One region of the Mesorhizobium sp. Pch-S genome, then DNA from elsewhere that is predicted to be linked to it. Evidence: predicted binding sites of a transcription regulator. Region 1 holds the regulator's gene; each other region holds the start of a gene.

What was found. The regulator LexA, encoded in region 1, represses DNA repair genes until DNA is damaged. The targets are predictions, from matches to a motif close to TGTTCNNNNTGTGTTCNG.
Region 2: C1M53_RS16495 (2'-5' RNA ligase family protein) is a predicted target of LexA. The motif match lies at 1,591-1,608, and genes of this name have one in related genera.
Region 3: C1M53_RS13735 (helicase-related protein) is a predicted target of LexA. The motif match lies at 1,496-1,513, and genes of this name have one in related genera.
Region 4: C1M53_RS11775 (metallopeptidase family protein) is a predicted target of LexA. The motif match lies at 1,490-1,507, and genes of this name have one in related genera.

The regions. Positions count from the first base shown of each region.
Region 1 is NZ_CP029562.1:5,712,179-5,715,279, reverse strand. It holds gene C1M53_RS26985 (LysR family transcriptional regulator) at 1-698, shown strand, start outside; gene lexA (transcriptional repressor LexA) at 885-1,607, shown strand; gene C1M53_RS26975 (ComEC/Rec2 family competence protein) at 1,635-3,101, opposite strand, start outside.
Region 2 is NZ_CP029562.1:3,530,091-3,533,191, reverse strand. It holds gene C1M53_RS16500 (AMP-binding protein) at 1-872, opposite strand, end outside; gene C1M53_RS16495 (2'-5' RNA ligase family protein) at 962-1,480, opposite strand; gene C1M53_RS16490 (aldehyde dehydrogenase) at 1,652-3,101, opposite strand, start outside.
Region 3 is NZ_CP029562.1:2,951,147-2,954,247, reverse strand. It holds gene C1M53_RS13735 (helicase-related protein) at 1-1,239, opposite strand, end outside; gene C1M53_RS13730 (MFS transporter) at 2,111-3,101, shown strand, end outside.
Region 4 is NZ_CP029562.1:2,568,443-2,571,543, reverse strand. It holds gene C1M53_RS11785 (DUF1737 domain-containing protein) at 53-262, shown strand; gene C1M53_RS11780 (hypothetical protein) at 519-863, opposite strand; gene C1M53_RS11775 (metallopeptidase family protein) at 860-1,282, opposite strand; gene C1M53_RS32090 (hypothetical protein) at 1,530-2,540, shown strand; gene C1M53_RS11765 (DUF6504 family protein) at 2,494-3,101, shown strand, end outside.

The DNA of each region.
Region 1 (3,101 bases):
TCGAAACCTGCCGGCGCATTCAATCGGAATACGAACAAGCGCAGATCCAGCTTTCGAGATCGCAGGCGAGCCCCCGAGGACAGCTTCGCGTCTCTCTGCCGCTTGCAGGCATGCTGTTGATGCCGACCATATCGGCCTTCATGGAACAATATCCGGATATCAATCTCGACCTTGATTTTACGGACCGGCTGGTCGACGTCATCGAAGAGGGCTTTGATGCGGTGATCCGCACGGGAGACATACGGGACACGCGCCTGATGAGCCGCAAACTCGGCACTTTTCGGCACAAAATCGTGGCGGCACCGAAATATCTCGCCAAATACGGTACGCCCGAAGTGCCGGAGGACCTGCTCAATCACCGCTGTCTCCATCATCGTTACGCGAATTCGGGGCGGCTCGAGCCCTGGCCCCTCGTGCGCAGCGGTCGCGACCTGAAACTCGATCTTCCCGTGACCTCCGTTGCCAGCACGCTGGAGCCACTGATCTACCTCGCCGAGCGCTCCTTCGGTATCACCTGCCTGCCGCCGTTCGCCGTGTCTGCGGAACTGGTCGAAGGCACGCTGGTATCACTGCTGACGGATCATCTCAGCGAAACGGGTACGTTCCGAATATTGTGGCCGACAAATCGCCACCTCTCGCCCAAAGTGCGGGTGTTCGTGGATTACATGGCTGAAAATCTATTTGCCGAGCAAGGATGAGACAGTATCTTTTGGCGGCCGGCGACGTGGGATCTCGCAACAGAGAACCGCCAGCCTTCTCGCCACGCTGAACAAAGCGTCAACAAATTCATTAAACTTTAAATGGTTGCGGAACACAAATGGAACAGATAGTGTTTGTTCCGGGTTTGTTTTTCTGATTCCGGTTCCGTTCCACGGAGGGTGGCGATGCTGACACGCAAGCAACACGAGCTCTTGCTCTTCATCCATGAACGGCTGAAGGAAAGTGGAATCCCCCCTTCTTTCGACGAAATGAAGGAGGCGCTGGACCTGGCCTCCAAATCCGGAATCCACCGGCTGATTACTGCTCTCGAGGAGCGTGGCTTCATCCGCCGATTGCCGAACCGGGCTCGCGCGCTGGAAGTGCTACGGTTGCCGGATTCGATTGCTCCCGGCCTCAACGCGGCCAAGAAGTTTTCGCCGGCAGTCATCCAGGGCAGCCTGGGGCGTCCCGTGCCCAAGGAACCGCAACGTCTGCAGGCGCCCAGCAACGACGACGACGTCGCGGTTTCCGTTTCAATCCCCGTCATGGGACGCATTGCTGCCGGTGTACCGATCGACGCGATCCAGCACCGTACCCATTCGATTTCCGTACCGCCGGACATGATTTCGGGGGGCGAGCACTATGCTCTGGAGGTCAAAGGCGATTCCATGATCGAAGCTGGCATTTTCGACGGTGATACGGTCATCATCCGCAACGCCAATTCGGCCAATCCGGGCGAAATCGTCGTCGCACTGGTCGACGAGGAAGAGGCTACACTCAAGCGTTTCCGCCGCAAGGGTGCCTCGATCGCGTTGGAGGCAGCCAATCCTGCCTATGAGACACGGATTTTTGGACCGGACCGGGTCAAGGTGCAGGGTAAACTGGTTGGATTGATCCGCCGTTATTGAGCGCAGGCAGCCAGGAAATTTAGCCGACTACAGCTTTCTGAAGACCGGTTTGTCGGAATAGGCGGAGCGGTTCGAGTTTGTCGGTCTTGGCTTGGATTTGAACGCTTTTTCAGGGCGAGGCGGCAATCCTCTCGCCTCGCGCGTAAATCCTCGCTGGGCATGCCAGGGCCGGTCTTTGATATCGAGCGCGAACAGGATGTTAGCCGGCTTATCAGCCGAAGAATCGAAGCGTACGGCTGCACTGCCGACGCGGGCGAGATCCTGCTTGGTGACAACCAACACTGCCGGATCGTTGCAGGGGTCAGGTGCAGTTGCATCGTCGATGACAATGAGCGACGCGACCCCGCAGGCCGATTTGGCGATGTCGGCACTAGCCGCCGTTACGACGACCGCACCCGACATGTGGCGGGCGAAACACATCCGTCGAGCGCACAGGAATGGCATGCCAGGCGGCATGTCGAGTGCATTTTCGACAGTCAGTTCAGCGTCATTCGAAACATCTTCCGGCAGGATCGTCGTTTCTACGTTGAGCGCCCGGCGCCAGTTGTCGAGCGTGAATGGATTGGGTCGCGCCCGGCTGACAGCAAGCTCGTCACCGGTGATTGGCAAGGCAACGAGACGCGCGTCCTCCGAGATCAACACATCGGGCGTTTCGACATTGCCCATGACAACCAGGCCGGCCAGCACAAAGGGCACCGCCAGCAAGCGCAGCCATGTCGTCGCCATCGCACCGATGGCGAGCGCTACGGCAACGAAGAGCACCGATTGCGTCGAAACGAGACCAACACCATCGACAGGCGAGCGTACCGAAATCCAGTCCGCGATCGCCATCATCACCGTCAGTCCCTTGCCCATCGCATAGAGAAACGGGCCATCGGCGCCAAACGGCATGGCAATCGCACTGAGAACGGCAGCCAGCATGACAAACGAAACCACTGGCATCACGGCAAGGTTCGCGAACAGACTCAAGGGCGAGACCCGCTGGAAATGCCAGACCGCGAACAGTGCCGTGGCAAGCCCGGCGATGATCGAGGTCGCAGCCATGCCAGCAACCGCTATCAGCGACTTGTGCGCGAGGAAACCGGCGAACGAGCGCGCCTGCGGCGCGGGAGCAGGCATGACTTCACGCCGCTGCGCCCAAGCCGCGTAGGCGCCGATCAGGGCAGCAGTCGCGGCAAATGACATCTGGAAAGACGGACCGACCACTTCATGCGGTGCGGTGAGGATCACGATCATCGCCGAGATCGCCAGGTTGCGCATCGACAGCGCCGCTCGGTCGAACAGAACAGCGATCAACATCACCGACAGCATGATGAAACTGCGCTCCGCCGCCACCACCACCCCGGAGATCGCGAGATAGGCGGATATGGAGCAAAGGGCTGCGAAGGCAGCATATTTCTTGACCGGCCGGCGCGCCGAGAAATCCGGAAACAGCGCGAAAGCGCCGCGTAGCAGGAACATCACGGTTCCTGCGACCAATGCCATGTGCAGGCC
Region 2 (3,101 bases), 2.2 Mb from region 1:
GTCGGCGGCGCGCAGAAGGTCGAGACCCTGAGTTTGCCGATCAGCTTCAGGTGCATGTCGGCGTCGAAGGCACCGTCGCCATTGTAGAGCACTGCCGGCGTCCCGAGCATCAGCTGCGGAAACAGGATGCCCCAGGCCGCCTTCGCCCAGCCGGTGTCCGTCAGCGACCAGTGCACATCACCGGGCCTGAGATCCATCCAGAACAGGCCGGTCGCCACATGGGCGAGCGCATAGCCATGGTCGCGCGGCACCATCTTCGGCAGCGAGGTCGTGCCGGAGGTGAAATAGGCCATCATCATGTCGGTGGCGCGGCTCGGCGGAAAATCCTTCCGGTCCAGTTCCGGCGAAGCCTCGGCCAACAACCTGTCGAACGACAGCCAGCTGTCGCGTTCGCCATCGATGACGATGAAGGTCGTCAGCGTCGGGCATTCGGCTCGAATGGCGTCGACCTTGGCGCAATGCTCGGAGGTGACGATGACCGCCGTGGCCTTCGAGTGGTTGACGCGATAGGCGATGTCGTGCGCAGTGAGCAGGTTGGTGCCTGGCATCGAGACAACGCCCGCCTTCATGCACCCGAACAGCACCGTGTACCAGGCCGGCACGCGGCCGATGACGAGGCAGGCAAAGTCGCCCGCTTTGACACCCAGCTTGCGCAAGGCATTGGCGAAGCGGTTCGAGCTTTCCGAAAGCTGCGAATAGGCAATGCGCTGGATCGTCTCGCCGTCACGCGAGACGGCGATCACCGCGGTACGGTCGTCCCGCTTCGACCAGTCGTCGATGACGTCGAACGCAAAATTGAAATGCTCGGGTATTTCCAGGCGAAATCCCGCACGCGCCCTGGCATAGGTGCGGTCGACCGTCGAAAAATCCATCCTCTCCTCCGCGATGGCGATGCAACGTTCAGGTCGCATCACATAGCGCGGACCAACTTAGGAAGCCATCGAACCAAAGGCTATGCCTTTTAGTGCCACTTCGCCGGCATCAGCCAGGATTCAAGAACGTTGTATTTTGTCAGTCCTCGCTCGCTGTGGACAAGCGAGAACGTTCGGACGGTGAAACGCAACGGATCGATCTGCTGCGGGACAACCGACCGAGAACTGTAGAAAAGCGTGATATGCGGGTTGAAGCTCAGCGTCCCACGCAACCCATTGGAGACGAGAGCAGCACCAAGCTTCCTCTGGAGATCCATCAGCGGCGTGCTTCCGCCCAGAAGCACCGTTGCTCGCCTGTCCGGTCGACCACCGGGAAACGTGACGATACGATCGAAACAGACATCAAACGCATCGACGCTGACGGAATTTGCGGCACATTTGGCAGCAAATACGTATTTCTCGCGCAAACGGTTGTCGTCCCTGATGTGCTGGAGCGAGATGTGCAGGTGCTTCAGCGGACGCAATTTCGCCTGGAGCCTGTTCGCCGTCTGTATCCCGGTGGCAATCTCCAGCACCTGACTGCCGACCGGCGTTTCAAGCAGCACCATCAAGATCAGCCGCTCCGGTTTCTTGGGCCGGAGCGGACCTTCTGACTGACCGAAATCGAAAACACCTTGGGACATGTCTCGCCCACTTCGCGGGGCCGAAACGTCCCGATTAGAACAAAACAAGAACATACGCAAGCGCAATCAGAAGACCACGCTTGCGCCGTCAGCCTCCTAGGCCAGCGAAATCCAGGCCGTCTTCAGGTCGGAATATTTGTCGAAGGCGTGCAGCGACTTGTCCCGTCCGAAGCCGGACTGGCCGAAACCGCCGAGCGGCACGGTCATGTCCGCACCACCATAGGTGTTGACGTGCACCACGCCGGCGCGGATCGCCCGCACCATGCGATGGGCACGCGCAAGGTTCGATGTCCACACCGCCGAGGCGAGCCCGTAGACGGTACCGTTGGCCAGACGCACAGCCTCGGCTTCATCCTCGAAACGTTGCACGGCCAGCACCGGGCCGAACACTTCCTCGCGCGCAACGGTCATGCCGGGGGCGACACCGCCGAAGATGGTCGGCTCCATGTAGTAGCCACCGGTCTCCTCGCGGATGCGGCGGCCGCCGGAAACCAGTTGCGCGCCCTCGTCCAGCGCCGTCGCCACATGGCCGAGGTCCTTCTTGAGTTGCTCCATGCTGCTCACCGCGCCGATATCCGACTTGATGTCGAGCGGGTCGCCGACCTTCATCCTGGTCGTTGCCGCCACCAGCTTTTCGACGAAGGCATCGTAGATCGAGGACTGGACGAGCAGCCGCGAGCCGGCGACGCAGACCTGGCCGGCATTGCGGAAAATGCCATGCGCGGAAACCCTGGCGGCGACATCAAGATCGGGCGCGTCGGCAAAGACGACATTGGGCGACTTGCCACCGAGTTCCAGTTGCACCCGCTTGAGATTGGAGCGCGCCGAATAATCTAGCAGCCGACGACCGACCCCGCCCGAGCCCGTGAAGACGATGGCATCGACATCCATGTGCAGGCCAAGCGCCTCACCGGTCACGCTGCCACGCCCGGTGACGACGTTGAGAACCCCCTCCGGCAGGCCGGCTTCCGCCGCCAGCTCGCCGAGGCGCAGCAACGTAAGAGATGCCACTTCTGCCGGCTTCAGGACAACACTGTTGCCGGCGGCCAGTGCCGGTGCCACCTTCCAGGCGCCGATCATCATCGGGAAATTCCATGGCACGATAGCGGCGACGACGCCCAGCGGCTCGCGGTGGATGAGGCCGAGCACCTCGGGTGCTGTCGGCGCGATCTCGCCATAGACCTTGTCGATGGCCTCGGCGTAGTAGCGGAATGTGCCCGCCGCCGACAAAGGCTCGGCCTTGTAGGCCATGCCGATTTCGGTACCGTTGTCGCGCACGCCGAGCACGGCCAGTTCGAGCGCGTGTTTCTCGATCAGGTCGGCAAGCTTCAGCAGCACTTTCTTGCGCGCAGCCGGTGCAGCCCGCGACCAGCTTCCCTTCTCGAAGGCAGCACGCGCGGCGGCCACCGCGCGATCGACATCGGCGGCTCCGGCATCGGCGATCGAGGTAAGCGTCGTGCCGTCGATCGGTGAGATGACGGGGAGTGTTTCCCCATCCCGGCTGTCGGCGAACGCGCCACCAATAAAAAGCTTTTGCGCCGCGACA
Region 3 (3,101 bases), 2.8 Mb from region 1:
TTCCGCCATGTAGCTTTCATCGACGTGGCCGTGCCTGGCAAGGTCCATATAGATGGAAGCAATGAGGTCAGCGTGCTGTGCGGGAGCGATCTTGCGGTAATCCGGCAAGGCGCAGGCTTCCCACAGCAGGGCCACACGTTCACGGCTGGTAGCGAGCGCACGGATTTCGCCGTCCTTTGACAGGAACTCAAGCGCCTGTGCATCGACGGCTGGCAGAGCCCGGGTCAACCCTTCAACCGGGGCGTTGGTTTCGATCGAACGCTTCAGCGCATCGAGGTTGGAAAAATCGAAACTCGGCGTGCGCCATTGCAGCACCTTCACCGGCTCGAAATCATGGCCTTCGATCTTCTGGACAAGGTCTTCGTCGAGCGGGTCGACCTGACCGGTGACGCCAAACGTGCCATCGCGCAGGTGCCGGCCGGCACGACCGGCGATCTGGCCGAGCTCCGCAGCGGTCAGGTTTCGGTATTGATAGCCGTCAAACTTCCTGTTCTGGGCGAAGGCGACATGATCGACGTCAAGGTTCAATCCCATGCCGATGGCGTCGGTCGCTACCAGATAGTCAACGTCGCCGGACTGATAGAGCGCTACCTGGGCATTGCGGGTACGAGGCGACAATGCGCCAAGCACGACAGCCGCACCGCCCTGCTGGCGCCGGATCAACTCGGCGATGCCATAGACCTCATCCGCCGAGAAGGCGACGATGGCCGAACGGCGCGGCAGGCGGGTCAGCTTCTTGGAGCCGGCATAGGCGAGGTGCGACAGGCGAGGCCTGGTCACCACCGACACGCCCCTGAGCAATTTCTGCAGGATGCCGTGCATGGTGGCGGCGCCCAGGAGCAACGTCTCCTGCCGGCCACGCAGGTTGAGGATACGATCGGTGAAGATATGGCCGCGTTCGAGATCGCCGGCCAATTGCACTTCATCGATGGCAACGAATGCGGCATCGGTCTCGCGCGGCAGCGCCTCGACGGTGTGGACCGAGTATCGCGCTCCGGCTGGCTGGATCTTTTCCTCACCCGTCACCAGCGCGACCTTGTTCGCGCCGACCTTCTCGCATAGCCGGGCGTAGACCTCGCGCGCCAGGAGGCGAAGCGGCAAGCCGATGATGCCGCTTTCATGCGCGACCATTCTCTCGATGGCGAGATGCGTCTTGCCCGTGTTGGTCGGGCCGAGCACGGCGGTGACGTCGCGGCCTGAGAGGATCAGCGGTTCAGTGGGTTTGGGATGGATATTCATCGGCCCGGAAAGAAGACCTTTTCCCGTGATCGGCGCCGCCCCTGGAGCAATTCCAGGAAAAGTGCGTAGCGGTTTTCCGTCCGGAATTGCGTAAGAACTAAGGATTAGAGCGTTTCCGCATTTCCGTTAAGACGGAAACGCTCTAGCGGCGACAGCGCACACATAGGCATTCAAGCGCCGGAGCGAAAGCATAATGTTCATGGAAGCGTCGCACGCGATCACCGCATCCAGCCTTATGCACCGCCGGATTAACGCTCGGAACGAGTCTGGAACGAATCAGCGACGAATCGCTGACTCTTCGCGATTCACGGTTCGTTCACGGCTAGATATGGACCTCGGCTGAGAGAGTCGCACCACATGCTGAATCGACTAACCGACCAAACCATCCGCTTTTGATGACCGCCGTTAACTTTTGCCGGCAACAGGCGTCCGCATGAGTACCGGCTAACGAGGGGCGCAGGTCAAGCCGCTGAAATGACAGCATTTTCTTAATAGCCATTAACCACATCGGACACTCAACCCTCGATTTTCGTTAACAATTCGACCAAAGCCGGAACGAATCGGCGACGAATCGGCGATCGCAGAAGTTTCTCGTTTCGTTCACCCCAACATCTGGTGTTGTGCACAGCTTGTCCACCAATGATTCACAGGCTTCTGAAGAGCTTGTCCGTCTTGCGGCTGGCCAACGTTAACGTTTGTGTGCCGGAACGGCACAATCCCTGAACATCGCAAGCCATTCCACACGGTCGAACCGGACCTTGTTTTTCGTCGCCGGGATGGTGCGTGTCCGCTTCAAACCGGCGCCCGTGGTCCATTTACAGAGGCGCAGGCACCTCCATACGGTAGGCCGCCTGCAGCCGGGACAGCTCCTATGGAAGCCCAGAACTCGTATCGTGCCTTGATGTCGATCCCCGGCCTGTCGCCCCTGATCCTTGCGGCAACGCTGTCGCGCCTGGCGGCCCGCATGTTTGGCCTCACCCTCGTCCTGTTCGTCCTGGCGCGCTTTTCCTCGCCGGCACTGGCCGGTTGGCTGACTTTTGCCGCGATTGCTCCAGGCCTCCTTATCAGCCCCATCGCCGGCGCATTGCTCGACCGGGTGGGTCCGACAGCAGCGGTCCGGATCGATCTGATCGCCAGCGCCATTTTCATCGCCGCGGTCAGCGTGGCCGGCTGGGCGGGCTGGGCGAGCCCCCCGGTCCTGTTTGTCCTGGTGGTCCTGTTCTCGCTGGCCGGCCCATTGGGCGCATCCGGCACGCGGACGCTGCTGCCACGGCTCGTGCCGTCCCATGCGCTCGACCGGGTCAACGCGCTCGACACCGCAGTCTATGCCGTCTCCGATGTCGTGGGGCCTGCGCTGGCCGGCCTGACGGTAGCCCTGCTTGGACCGGAAGCTGCGTTGTCAATCATCGCTTTTGCCTACACCGGCGCCGCAATCTGCCTCTCTTACGTTCCACGCCTGCCGGGTCTGGCATCGCGCCATGCCTCCCTGTTGCGCCAGACGATCGAAGGCATCGAGATGGTGGCACGACAGCCCACCCTGCGCGGCCTCGCTATCTCCTACTCCTTCTATCAGATCACCTGGGGTGTGCTTGTCGTGGTAGTGCCGGTGTTCGTGGTCGAACGCTATGGCGCGACGGAAAGCAGCTCGGTGACCGGGGCGCTGTGGGCTGCGATGGGCATTGCCGGAGGCATCGGCGCGCTCATGGCGGGTCGTCTGCGCACGACGGGGCGAGAGCGTCATGTCATGGCGATCGGCATGGTGATCACCGCCCTGGCTGCCTGGCCGGTCGCGGCGGAATTCGGGCTGGGTGGGTTGGCGATCGGCCTGATGATTGCCGGCGTGGTGTCCGGCCCGATCGATG
Region 4 (3,101 bases), 3.1 Mb from region 1:
GAAACGCTCTAGCATCGGCGCATGATCAGGCAACCGCTTCAAGGACAGGACCATGCGCCTCTACCGCTTCCTCACCGCCATTGACGATGCCACCTTCTGCCACAAGGTGACGGCCGCGCTGAATAAGGGCTGGCATCTCTACGGCTCACCGACCTATGCCTATGACAAGAAGGAAAAGGTGATGCGCTGCGGCCAGGCCGTGGTGAAAGATGTCGAGGGCCAGGACTATGTGGCGGGCGAAACCAAGCTGAGCGACTGGTAGGCGGTCGCTAATACCAGAGGCCCTGGATGTTGGCCCATCCAGGGCGCCTCAATCGCCGGCGCGGCCCATCCGGGCCGCCAGAGAAAAACAAAAACCTGGAGCGTTTCCGCGTTTCCGTAAAACGGAAACGCTCCAGCTTCGCGCCAACGGGCGCAGTCGCGCGCTCCAACGGTCAATCAAGAGGACCGTTTGGTATAACTCTTTGCTTGACGCAATTCCGGACGGAAAACCGCTACGCACTTTTCCTGGAATTGCTCTATAGGCCGAGCCTTTTTCTCAATAGCTCGTATTGCGCGGGCGAAGTGTCAGCCATCGCCTCAGCACGATCCGATGGCAGGTCTTCAAATGGGATCGGCCGATCGAATTGGCTGATGGTGAGATCCCATTTCACGCCGTTGACCCGATTGTAGAAATGCGTGCCACCCGGCGTGCGGGTCTTCATGATATCGCCGCCGAGGATATCGTGGACGGCGATGGCGGTGACGCTGCACTGACCTCTTGCCGGATTATCGGGCTGCCATGCACTCGATGTTTCCAGGCTCCACGCCTGTTTGAGTTTCTCGTACAGCTCGACCGGTGTCATCTCGCCGCCCGTTGTCATTCCGCCGAGGCCTCTATGCGCTCCATGTCGTCGTCGGAGAGGCCGAAATGATGGCCGATCTCGTGGATCAGCACATGGGTGACGATATCGCCCATCGTTTCCTCGTTCTCTGCCCAGTAGTCGAGGATGGCACGGCGGTAGAGCGTGATGCGGTTCGGTCCTTCGCCGGTCGCGGGATTCCAGCGCTCGGCGATGCCGCGCCCCTCGAACAGGCCGAGCAGGTCGAAGGGCGTTTCCAGCGACAGGTCGTCCATGATCTCGTCGGTCGGGAACTCCGCCACCTGGATGACGATCTCGCCGGTCAGCTTGCGGAATTCCTCCGGCAGATGCGCGTAGGCTTCCAGCGCCAGCAGCTCAAGCTCCTCGAGGGAGGGGGAAAGCTCGTTGTGCCAGGTGCGGGTCTTGTAGATGCGGGCCATTCTTTATCCTTTGATCCCGGCATATAGGCTGTTGCGGCAAAATCGGCAAATAAAGCATGCTCCCGGGCTGACAGGCGGTGTCGCAAAAGGTTTGCAGGATTTCGGAAACCAAGCGCGATGCGCATCTGGGTACTGGTTTCGCGTGACAGGAGAGGAATAAATTCTCCATGAGTCCGCTTGACTCTCATTCCACCCTCTGGAATCTATAGGAACATAACAGGAACAAATTGACTGGACGCTGACCGACATGGCGATGAACGCTGTGGCGCGAGACACTGTTTTTGCCTTGCGTCGCCAGATCGCGAAGATTGAAGGAACGCTGCCGGACCGCCTCGAGGTGCCGGCCGGCTTCGACGCGGACCGTATGCTGGTGCGGCGCAGCGGCGTGGCAGAAAGCCATGGTCTGCTCTCTACCGGTGCTGATCATTTCGACGCGGCCTTGAATGGCGGACTGCCCAAGGCTGCCTTGACCGAATTCCATGGTGTCGAGACCCGCGATGCCGGCACTGTCGCCGGTTTTGCGCTGGCCCTCGCCGGCTTGCTGCTGAAGCCGACGGAAACCCCGGCACCCATTTTGTGGGTCGGCACCGCCGAGATCTTTCGCGAGGCGGGCTTTCCCTATGCGCGCGGACTTGAGGCGAATTTCGGCATCGCACCGGAGAACCTGCTTTACGCCGAGGCGCCGAAGATCACCGACGCCTTGTGGATTGCCGAAGAAGCGGCAGGCTTGAACGCACTCTCCGCCGTCGTGCTGGAACTGCGCGGCAATCCCGATCGGCTCGACCTTACCGCCACGCGCCGGCTGCATCGCCGCGCGCTCGCAGCGGGACGGCCAGTCTTCCTGCTGCGCCAGTGCGCCTTTCCCGAGCCGACCGCTGCCCCCGTCCGCCTCGTTGTCGCGCCGGCGCCTGCCACATTGCGCAACACCATGGCCGGCCCCCTGGACGGCACGATCGGCCGGCCTGGCATCACCGTCACCATCGGCAAGAGCCGCGCCGCACAGCCCGGACAATTCACACTGGAGTGGAATCCCGATGAACGCACATTCCTGGATCGAACGCACGCGGGCGCAACCCACCAGCGGCCATGGGACACCCAGAACCGGACAAAGGATCCTGTCGCTGTGGTTTCCTTATCTTCCGGCAGAACGGATCCTGCGCCAGCGGCACGGGCGGTCCTGGCGTTCCCGCCCCGCCAGCCATTGCCCGCTGGTGATCAGCCATCGCGACCGCAACGCCCAGCGCATCGCCGCGCTTGACGAACGGGCAGAGGCACTGCGCCTGAAACCCGGCATGGGCATTGCCGATGCCCGCGCCATGCATCCGGCAATCGATGTCGTCGAGGCCGATCCACAAGCCGACCTGCGCCTGCTCGAAAGCCTGGCCGACTGGTGCGACCGCTACACACCGCTGGTCGCGCTGGACGGCTCCGACGGCCTGTTCCTCGACATCACCGGCTGCACACATCTGTTCGGCGGCGAGCACGCCATGCTCGACGAGATTCTGGCCCGCTTCTTCCACCAGGGTTTCGATGTTCGTGCCGGCATCGCTTCGACAGCGGGGGCAGCCTGGGCTGCCGCCAGGTTTCGCGGCCGCTGCATTATCGAAGCAGGACAGGAAGAGGCCCTTCTCGTCCCGTTGCCGCTTGCAGCCCTGCGCCTTGAACCGACCATCCGTGGCAGCCTGGAAAGCGTCGGCCTGCGTACGGTTGGCGCTGTCCTGGCAGCACCGCGCGCGCCGCTGGCGCGCCGCTTCGGCATTGCCTTGCTCCTGCGCATCGATCAGGCGCTCGGACGGCAGGATGAAGCCGTCTCGCCACG